3 regions of the Burkholderia sp. BCC1972 genome follow, and region 2 is predicted to be linked to each of the others. Evidence: predicted binding sites of a transcription regulator. Region 2 holds the regulator's gene; each other region holds the start of a gene.

Region 1 (3,271 bases), on a different contig from region 2:
CGACATTTCAAACGGATGTTCGGCGTACCGCCCGGGCGCTGGCAGGCGAGCTGACGCGCGGCGCCCGGCAGCGGGCAACCGCACCGCCAGCCGGCGCCGGCCGGCTCCCGGGCATCGCCCCGCCCCGATTCCGCGAGCGCAAGAACATACAAGCCGGCCCGCCGCCCGCTGGCTATCCTCCTGTTCATGGAGGAGACCCTTTGAACCCGACACCCGCCTCGCCGCCTCGCCGCCCGCTCAACGAATGGCTCGACGGCGCGCGCGACACGATTCCGATGATGATCGGCGCAGCACCGTTCGGCGTGATTTTCGGCACGCTCGTCGGCGGCGGCCCGCTCGCCGCATGGCACGGCGCGCTGATGTCGCTCGCCGTGTTCGCGGGCTCCGCGCAGTTCATCGCGCTCGGCCTGATCGCCGGCAGCGCGAGCTTCGTCGTCGTGCTCGCGACCACGCTGATCGTGAACCTGCGCCACCTGCTGTACAGCGCGACGCTCGCGCCCTATGTCGCGCACCTGCCGCTGCGCTGGCGCGCGACGCTCGGCGCGTTGATGACCGACGAGGTGTTCGCGGTCGCCTATGCGCACTACCGGCACTTCGCGCCCGGCACGATCGGCCCCCACTACTTCTTCGGGTCCGGGCTCGCGATGTACCTGAACTGGCAGGTCTGGACACTCGCGGGCATCGGCTTCGGCGCGGCGTTCCCGGGCCTGCAGTCGCTCGGCCTCGATTTCGCGATGGCGGCCACCTTCATCGCGATCGTCGTCCCGCAACTCGGCACGCTGCGCTATTTCGCGGCGGCCGCGACGGCCGGCACGCTTGCGTACTTCTGGCAGGACTGGCCGTACAAGCTCGGGTTGCTCGGCGCGGTCGCCGCCGGCGTCGCGATCGGCGTCGTGCTCACGCTGCTGCACGAACGCACGCGCACCGGCTCGCGCACGGAGGCTGCATCATGAGCTACGCGCTGCTGATCCTCGGCATGGCCGTCATTACGTACGCGATTCGCTCGACGCTGTTCCTGTTCGGCGAACGGCTGACCTTCCCGCCGCTCGTGCGGACCGCGCTCGGCTTCGTCCCCGTCACCGTGCTGACGGCGATCATCGTGCCGATGACCGTCTCGCCGCACGGCGGCACGGCCGAGCTCACCTGGCGCAATCCGCAACTCGTCGGCGCGCTCGCCGCCGTGCTCGTGTCGGCGGCAACCCGCCGCCCGCTCGTGACGATCGCCGCGGGGCTCGCGGTGTTCTTCTTCTGGCAAGGGGTCGTGATCCCGCACTGGCTGCCCGCCTGAGCGGTCGCTCTACCCGCGCGCTCAAGTTTTCGCCCGGCGCGCCGATATAGGGAATGAAGACCCGCCACCGGCCTCGGCGCGTACCGGTCAGTCGACGCTGCGCCCGCTCCGGTGCGCCGTGCCGGCCGTCGGCTTGCGCGGGCCGCCATCGAGACGATTCATGGGCCAGATCACCCTTTCCCTCAAGGACGACACGCTCGAGTCCCTACGCAAGGACTACGACGCGTTCGTCCGCGTGTCGCTGAAACTCGACCCGCAGTTCGCGACGCCGTCGTTCGAGGATTTCCTGCGCGCCAAGTTGCTCGACAACATGGTGCCGCTGACCGAGCACGCGGTGCAGCGGATGCTGCAGGGCGGCCAGTACGCGTGGGCCAAGCGCACGCTCGACAAGGAATTTCCGGACGTCGTCGCGATCCTGATGCGACAGGCCGGCGAATTCGGCTTCGGCTTCGCATCGCGCTCCGAATGGACCCCCGACGAACTCGCGAAAGCATGCCGCGACTGGGCGAAGGCGATCGTCGCCGAAGCGCAGGGCGACCCGTCGCTGATCGATCCGCTTGCATCGCAGATCAAGGGCGCCGCGCAAGACATCCAGACGCTCGAGGAACTGATGCAGACGCCCGCGTGGCGGCTCGCCGAATCGTTGCGTCAGCGCATTTACGAGGCCAAGCTCGCGTGCGAGATGAGCGTCGGCAGCACCGCGCGCGACAAGCTCGGCGAACTGCGCGGGCTGCTGCGGCTCGGGCTCGCGCATGGCTCGTTCCAGAAGCAGGAAGCGCAGCAGATCATGGAATACCTGCGGCTGCTGAAGCCGGAGATCTTCGTCGAGGAACCGTACGACGTCTTCGCGCGGCTCGCCGCATGGCTGCGCGGCGTGTTCACGCCGGCCGCCGTGCGACCGGCGCCGGGGCAACCGGGACAGGGGCCAGGACAGCGCCGGCCGTGACCGCGCCCCGCCCGCCGAAAGCATGAACCCATGAAAACGGCCCGGTTCGCGCAAAGCGAACCGGGCCGTCGGATGGCCTCCGGCGCGACGCCCAGGGGGCGAGCGTCACGCGGCGCCAGGCGCCGCTTACTGCGTGGCGCCCTGGGCCGATGCACCGCCTTCCGCGCCGACCGACGCGCCGCCTTCGGTCGCTTCGCCGGCCTTCGCCTTGGCTGCGCCGACATGGCCCTTGGCCGACTTCGCGGCATGCTTCGTGTGCTTCTTGGCCGAATGGACGGCCGACGACGCCGAATCCTTCGCACCGTCGGCTGCCGTGCCGACCGCATCCGTGGCACCGCCGACCGCGTTGCCCGACGCGTTCGCGCCGGCACCGCCCTGCACGCCTGCGCCGACACCTGCCGCCGGAGTCTGCGCCTGCACGCCGGCACCGGCCGCACCCTGCGCCGCCGTACCCGTCTGGGCAAATGCGGCCGAAGTGGCGAACGCCGTCAGCGCGGCACCGATCAGCATCGTACGAATCTTGGACATGGCAATTCTCCTCGAGAAGTTGTGAGCCCGGACCGCATCGATGCAGTCCGTCGCGTCCCCTGCCGCAACACGCAGCAGGTACGACAAAAGACCCGCGGCGCGCCTGGCCGGTTCTCGAATCTCTCAGACTGTTACCCACCGTTTCATTTGCTGACGAATCGCTCACAGTCCTTAACAACTGCGTGCCGCGGCGGCCCGCGCTCGCGTGCCGGCCCGCCGTGCCGTATGATGCGGAGCGTTTCCTCCCGCGCCCTGCGCACCTTCTTCGTCATGCCCAATCTGGATTTCACGCTGACCGGCGAATACGTCGAGCTGCACAACCTTCTCAAGATCACCGGCCTCGCGGACAGCGGCGGCACCGCGAAGCTGATCGTCGCGTCCGGCGCGGTGAAAGTCGACGGCAACGTCGAGCTGCGCAAGACCTGCAAGATCCGCGCGGGCCAGGTCGTGCTGCTCGGCGACACGCGCATCGCGGTGCGCGAGGCCTAGGGCCTGTTCACGCTAATAAC
Region 2 (3,271 bases):
CGACCTTTTCATCGAGATGCTTCGGCAGCACGTACACCTTGTTCTCGTACTCGTTGCCGCGCACGAACAGCTCGATCTGCGCGAGCGTCTGGTTCGCGAACGAGTTCGACATCACGAACGACGGGTGGCCGGTCGCGCAGCCGAGGTTCACGAGGCGGCCTTCCGCCAGCAGGATCACGCGCTTGCCGTCCGGGAAGATGATGTGGTCGACCTGCGGCTTGATGTTTTCCCACTGGTACTGGCGCGTCGACGCAACGTCGATTTCCGAATCGAAGTGGCCGATGTTGCAGACGATCGCGTTGTGGCGCATCGCCTTCATGTGATCGTGGTTGATCACGTGGTAGTTGCCGGTGGCCGTCACGAAGATGTCGGCCTTGTCGGCCGCGTATTCCATCGTCACGACGCGGTAGCCTTCCATCGCCGCCTGCAGTGCGCAGATCGGATCGATTTCGGTGACCCACACGGTCGCGCCAAGGCCGCGCAGCGACTGCGCGCAGCCCTTGCCCACGTCGCCGTAGCCCGCGACGACCGCGACCTTGCCCGCGATCATCACGTCGGTCGCGCGCTTGATGCCGTCGACCAGCGATTCACGGCAGCCGTACAGGTTGTCGAACTTCGACTTCGTGACCGAATCGTTCACGTTGAACGCCGGGAACGGCAGGCGGCCGTCCTTTTCCATCTGGTACAGGCGGTGCACGCCGGTCGTGGTTTCTTCGGTCACGCCCTTGATGTGCGCGAGGCGCTTCGAGTACCAGGTCGCGTCGATGTCGAGGTGCTTCGCGATCGACTTGTACAGCGCGACTTCTTCCTCGTTGGTCGGCTTCGCGATCACCGAACGGTCCTTCTCGGCCTTCGCGCCGAGGATCAGCAGCAGCGTGGCATCGCCGCCGTCGTCCAGGATCATGTTCGCGAATTCGCCGTTCGGCCATTCGAAGATGCGGTGCGAGAATTCCCAGTACTCGTCGAGCGACTCGCCCTTGAACGCGAACACCGGCGTGCCGGCTTCGACGATCGCTGCCGCAGCGTGGTCCTGCGTCGAGAAGATGTTGCACGACGCCCAACGGACGTCCGCGCCGAGCGCCTTCAGCGTCTCGATCAGCACGCCCGTCTGGATCGTCATGTGCAGCGAACCGGCAATGCGCGCGCCCTTCAGCGGCTGCTGTGCCTTGTATTCGTCGCGGATCTGCACGAGGCCCGGCATTTCGGTCTCGGCGATGTTGAGTTCCTTGCGGCCCCAGCCGGCCAGCGCCATGTCGGCGACGACGTAATCGTGGGAAGCCTTGGAATCGATAATGGCGTTCATCACGCCCTCCTTTCTAAAAAGTTTCTAGATTGGTGACGTGAGCGCCGTTCAGGAAGCGGGGCCGGCGCGACGGTCGCGAAATGCGTGCCGCACGGCTGCTTGGTGAAGCCTTCCGAGCCTGGCGGACAGGGATGTCCGTCGCAACGCTCCTCGGAAAACGGAGGGGATTGTAGCAAATCGGCGCGCAAAATGCGCGAGCACGATACCCGCGCGCGGCGTCGGCGCGCGTGGCCGCCCTGAAAGGGTCAGGACTCCGCGCCGACCCAGGCCTGTTCGCGCAGCCGCGCGCGCAGGCGCGCGACGGCCTGGCTGTGCAGCTGGCACACGCGCGACTCGCTCACCTCGAGCACCGCGCCGATCTCGCGCAGATTCAGACCCCGTTCGTAATAGAGCGACATCAGCAGCTTCTCGCGCTCCGGCAGCCGCTCGATCGCCTCGACGAGCGCCTCGCGCAGGTGCTCGTCGAGCAGCGCGGACAGCGGATCGGCGTGATCGACGCGATAGCGGTCGAGAAACGGCTCGTCGTCGGCCGCACGGTCGAAATCCTCGTAGTAGATGAGCTGGCTGCCGTGCAGGTCCTGCAGCATCCCCTGGTATTCGTCGAGCGGCATCTTCAGGTGCTCGGCGATCTCGGTCTCGCTCGCCGAGCGGCCGAGATGCTGCTCGACCTGGTGCACCGCGTGCTCGACCTCGCGCGACGTCTTGCGCATGCTGCGCGGCAGCCAGTCGTTGCTGCGCAGCTCGTCGAGCATCGCGCCGCGGATGCGCTGCGTCGCGTAGGTCTCGAACTGCGCGCCCTGGTCTTCCTTGTAGCGACCGGCCGCGTCCATCAGGCCGATCATGCCGGCCTGGATCAGGTCGTCGAGATCGACGCTCGCCGGCATCTTCGCGACGAGCTGCAGACCGAGGCGGCGCACCAGCGGCGCATATTGCGCGAGCACGTCGGCCTGGGACATCTTTCCTTGAGCGTTGTACATCATGGCTCTCTCCTTGCGGTGGCGCTCACGCGGCGTGTGCCGCGCCCGCCTCGTACGACGGTTTGCCGCCCGCGTGGACCGCGCGCCCCGCACCCGAACGCGGGCGCATCGGCCAGTACAGCAGGTCGGCGGCAATCTGCCGGTAATCGCGCGCGGCCGGCGACGACGGGAACGCGTCGACCACCGCATGCGTCAGTTCGCGCGCATGCTCGACGAGCGGATCGGCGCTCACGCAGCCCGCGTCGGCGATCGACACGGTCAGGTAGCGGCTCGCGACGCCCGCGAGGTTGTCGAACGCCGTCTTCGCGTCCGCGTGGCTGCCGACGTGATTGGTCAGCACGCGGAACTGCGCGAACGCGTGCGCGAAATGCAGCCGCTTCATGCACGCGTACGCCTCGGTGATCGCCTGCGCGGCGACGCGCGTGACGACCAGCACGTCGTGCGCCTCGCGTGCGAGCGCCGAGAACGCGCCGTCGGCGCCGAGCTGCGCGTCGACCAGCACGATGTCGGCCGGGCCGTCGATGAAATCGCTCAGCTGCGCGTCGCCGTAGCCGGCGCGCGCGAGCCGCGCGGCCGCGCACAGGCCGAAGCCGGCGGCCACCCGCGTGCGTTCGCCGTCGCGCAGCCACGCGCCCGCCAGCGTCGCGCTGGCCGAATGCACGTCGGCGCGCTCGTCGACGACGAGCACGTCCTTGCCGAGCGACGCAAGCGCCGTGGCCAGGTTCACGACGGTGGACGTGCAGCCGACACCCGCCGGCCCGCCCGTCACCGCGACGATGCGCGACGCGCGCCCGGCCAGCAGGCGCCGCAGCCCTTCAGCCTGGTCGATGATCCGTTTATCCAAATCGCACCTCGTGCAGCTCGGCGGTGGAACGTGCGGTCAGTGCGGAAAGCAGCGTCGGCATGTCCTCGTCTTGCGGCACGAAGGGGGAGCCGTCGCGCGGCACACAGAACGCGCTCTTCAGCAGGAATTTGGTCGAGGCGACGTACA
Region 3 (3,271 bases), on a different contig from region 2:
GGCGAATAACGCGGCAAAGGCCCCCTCTATTCATCGTTTGCGCGGCGGCCCGGCTCCCTAGAATGCGAATCGGATCAACGGATCGAGGACACGGCGATGACGGGCGGCGCACTTCGCGGCAGGAACGGGCGGCTCACGCGCGTCCGGCGTGCGTTTGCGCTCGCCGCGGCGCTGTGGATCGTCGCGCCGGCCGCGCACGCGGAAGACGGGATGATCGTGATTCCCGGACGCGGCGAGACGGCCGAAACCGCGCTCGCGCACGCCAACGCGGCGAGCGGCGGGCAGTTCGGCGGGAATGCGGGAACGGCTTCGGGTGCGGGTATCGCGCCGGAAACGGGCCGCGCGGCGTCGGCGGCAAGTACCGCGACCGGCGTGGTCGCAACCGGCTACGCGGCGCAACCGGCCGGCGCGATGGTCGTGACGACCGTGCCGCCGCCGGCGCCCGTTTATGCAGCCGCCCGCGCGAACACCGGCTCCAGCCTGCAGCAGCGTGCAGCCGATCCAGCGGCAATCGCGACGGTCGTCGCCGGCACGGCCGAACCCGCGTCGAATCCCGTTCGGCCGGCGCAACCGTCGGCCGCCGCCGCACGCGTCGCGGCGGTCCGCGCGGCGCCAGCCGCACCGGCGCCGCGCGCGGCGGTGGCTTCCGCGAACGCGGCCCAGCCCGCGACGCCGCCCGGCCAGCAGGATCCCGAGACGATCCGCCGCGCGGCCCTCGCGTTCCTGCAGCAGCAGATCGCCGGCCTGCCCGGCAAGACCACCGCGACGGTCACGACCGCGTTTCCGCGCGGGCTCGCCGCGTGCACGACGCTCGAGCCGTTCCTGCCGACCGGCGCGCGCCTGTGGGGCCGCACGACGGTCGGCGTGCGCTGCGCGGGCGAGCGGCCGTGGACCGTCTACCTGCAGGCGAAGGTCGCCGTGCAGGCCACCTATTACGTCGCCGCGCGCCAGATCGCGCCCGGCGAGCCGCTCTCCGCGGCCGACCTGGTCGCCCGCGACGGCGACCTGACGGTCATGCCGCTCGCGGTGATCACCGACCCGACGCAGGCGATCGGCGCGACCGCGCTCGCGCGCATCTCGGCCGGCCTGCCGCTGCGGCAGGACCTGCTGAAGAGCGCGGCGTCGGTGTCGGCCGGCCAGACGGTGCGGGTCGTCGCGGCCGGCCCCGGGTTCACGATTTCGGCCGAAGGCAGCGTGCTCGCGAATGCGGCACCGGGCCAGTCGGTGCGGGTGCGGATGGCCGCGGGCCAGATCGTCACGGCGATCGTCAAGGACGCCGGCACCGTGGAAATTCCGCTATAGGGACGGATTCAGCCGCAAGAGTGTAAAGAATTGTTTATTCGGAGCATTTCGGGCTCGCGATGCTAAAGTTCGGGCCGACCCGGCCGTTATCTGGGTCAAACCGTACAGGAAACCCATCGTGAAGATCGATTCCACTCCGAACCCGAGCCCCCTGGCGCCGACCGGCAACGGCGCGTCCCGTGCGCAATCCGGCGCGGCCCAGTCGTCCGCGCAGGCGGCCGACGCTGGATCGACCGGCGGCGACACGACCGTGAACCTGTCGGGTCTGTCCGGCCAGTTGCGTTCGGCATCCGCATCGGGCGGCGCCGATATCGACACGGGCCTGGTCCAGTCGATCAAGGACGCGCTGAACAACGGCACGTTGACGATCGACGCGCACAAGATTGCCGACGGCGTATTGAATACTGCCCGCGAGCTGCTGCAGCAGCAGCGCCCGCAGGGTAACTAAGCCGGCCTCGCGGCCGGTTCCACCGGTTTGCCGGCGCGCGCCACCGCGTGCACCGGCGCGACGAGCATGACGCGATGAGAGAAGAGCTGCTGGCCACGGTCAACGACGAACACGCGACGGTCGAGGCGTTCGCGTCCCTGCTCGTCTACGAGGAAAAGGCGCTGACGACGGCCGAGCCGCTCGAGATGCTGCCCGGCATCGTCGAAAGGAAAAGCGCGCTGATCGACCGGCTCGCGCAGCTCGAACGCACGCGCGACACGCAGCTTTCCGCGCTCGGCTTTCCGGCCGGCAAGAAGGGCATGGACCAGGCCGCCGAGCGCGATGCACGCCTCGCCGGCCGCTGGCAGTTGCTGCAGCAGGCCGCCGAACGCGCGCGCCAGGCCAATGCGAACAACGGGATGCTGATCCGCATCCGGATGGACTACAACGAGCGCGCGCTCGCGGTACTGCGCTCGGCCCCCGCGCCGACCGGCGTCTACGGCCCGGACGGACGCGTGTCGGCGCTCGCGCGCTGACCGGCCGGCGGCACCGCCGCTACCGTATCAACTGCCTTTCGCCGCCGTTCGCGGCACTTCACGTTTCGACAGACCGGGCCCGAGCCCGGCACTCACGGTCCCTTCCGATACACGGCTGCGCAACCGCGCCGCCGTCCCGTCACAACAATCAGAAGAGGGCCGCATGTCTCATTTCCGTATTCCGTTGTCGTCCCGCGTCGTCGCCGCTTCCACCGTCGCGGCGCTGGCCGCCGCGCTGACGCTCCCCGCCGCCCATGCCGCCGGCCCTGCGCCGCTGCCCACGCCGACGGGCGACATGTCGCTGTCGCCGGCCGGCCCCGAGGTCGCGCCGCCGGCCGCATCGAGCACGCCCGGCGCGACGGCGCGCGCGGCGCGCCGCGGCTCCGACACCTACACGTACCTGCGCTGCTGGTACCGGATCGATACAGATCCGCTGAAGCCGGCCGCGACCTACGAATGGGCGCGCGACCCCGCCGGCGGCGACTGGTATCGCGTGCCCGGCTACTGGTGGGCCGACGGCATCACGCAGTGGAAGAACATGTTCTACAGCACGACGACGCAGGACACGCTCGCCGACGTGTGCCGCAAGACGCTGGCCGCGAAAGGCATCCGGTCCGGGCTCACGCAGGCAGTCGCCGCCAACAACGCGCTGTCGTTCAACTACACGGTGTGGACCATCGATGCCGCGCAGCAGGATGCGCGCGTCAACAAGCTGATCGTGTTCGGCGACAGCCTGTCCGACACCCAGAACATGTTCAACGCAAGCCAGTGGAAGCTGCCGAACGGCACGAGCTGGCATGCGGGCCGCTTCAGCAACGGCCCGGTGTGGGCCGAATATCTCGCGAACGCGCTGCGGCTGCCGTTCTACAACTGGGCGATCGGCGGGGCGGCGACCGACCAGCACCTCGTCGTGCCGGGCCTCGTGCAGCAGATCGACTCGTGGCGCGAATATATGGATCGCGCGCCGGACTACCGACCCGCGAACACGCTGTTCGCGGTGTTCGCG

The links. Region 2 encodes FliA, which starts transcription of late flagellar genes. Its sites were predicted from a motif close to CTAAAGTTTNNNNNNNNNNNGCCGNTA; they were not measured.
Region 1: a site for FliA is predicted at 1,309-1,335, ahead of U5798_RS35655 (DUF4088 family protein). Genes of this name have one in related genera too.
Region 3: a site for FliA is predicted at 1,365-1,391, ahead of flgM (flagellar biosynthesis anti-sigma factor FlgM). Genes of this name have one in related genera too.

The regions. Positions count from the first base shown of each region.
Region 1 is NZ_CAJPGH010000045.1:27,633-30,903, reverse strand. It holds gene U5798_RS35670 (AraC family transcriptional regulator) at 1-54, shown strand, start outside; gene U5798_RS35665 (AzlC family ABC transporter permease) at 201-953, shown strand; gene U5798_RS35660 (AzlD domain-containing protein) at 950-1,288, shown strand; gene U5798_RS35655 (DUF4088 family protein) at 1,449-2,234, shown strand; gene U5798_RS35650 (hypothetical protein) at 2,361-2,762, opposite strand; gene U5798_RS35645 (RNA-binding S4 domain-containing protein) at 3,033-3,251, shown strand.
Region 2 is NZ_CAJPGH010000006.1:70,586-73,856, forward strand. It holds gene ahcY (adenosylhomocysteinase) at 1-1,303, opposite strand, end outside; S-adenosyl-L-homocysteine riboswitch at 1,336-1,461, opposite strand; gene U5798_RS11610 (RNA polymerase sigma factor FliA) at 1,549-2,283, opposite strand; gene U5798_RS11615 (MinD/ParA family protein) at 2,306-3,124, opposite strand; gene flhF (flagellar biosynthesis protein FlhF) at 3,117-3,271, opposite strand, start outside.
Region 3 is NZ_CAJPGH010000013.1:178,945-182,215, reverse strand. It holds gene flgA (flagellar basal body P-ring formation chaperone FlgA) at 97-1,302, shown strand; gene flgM (flagellar biosynthesis anti-sigma factor FlgM) at 1,421-1,750, shown strand; gene U5798_RS20070 (flagella synthesis protein FlgN) at 1,825-2,265, shown strand; gene U5798_RS20065 (SGNH/GDSL hydrolase family protein) at 2,429-3,271, shown strand, end outside.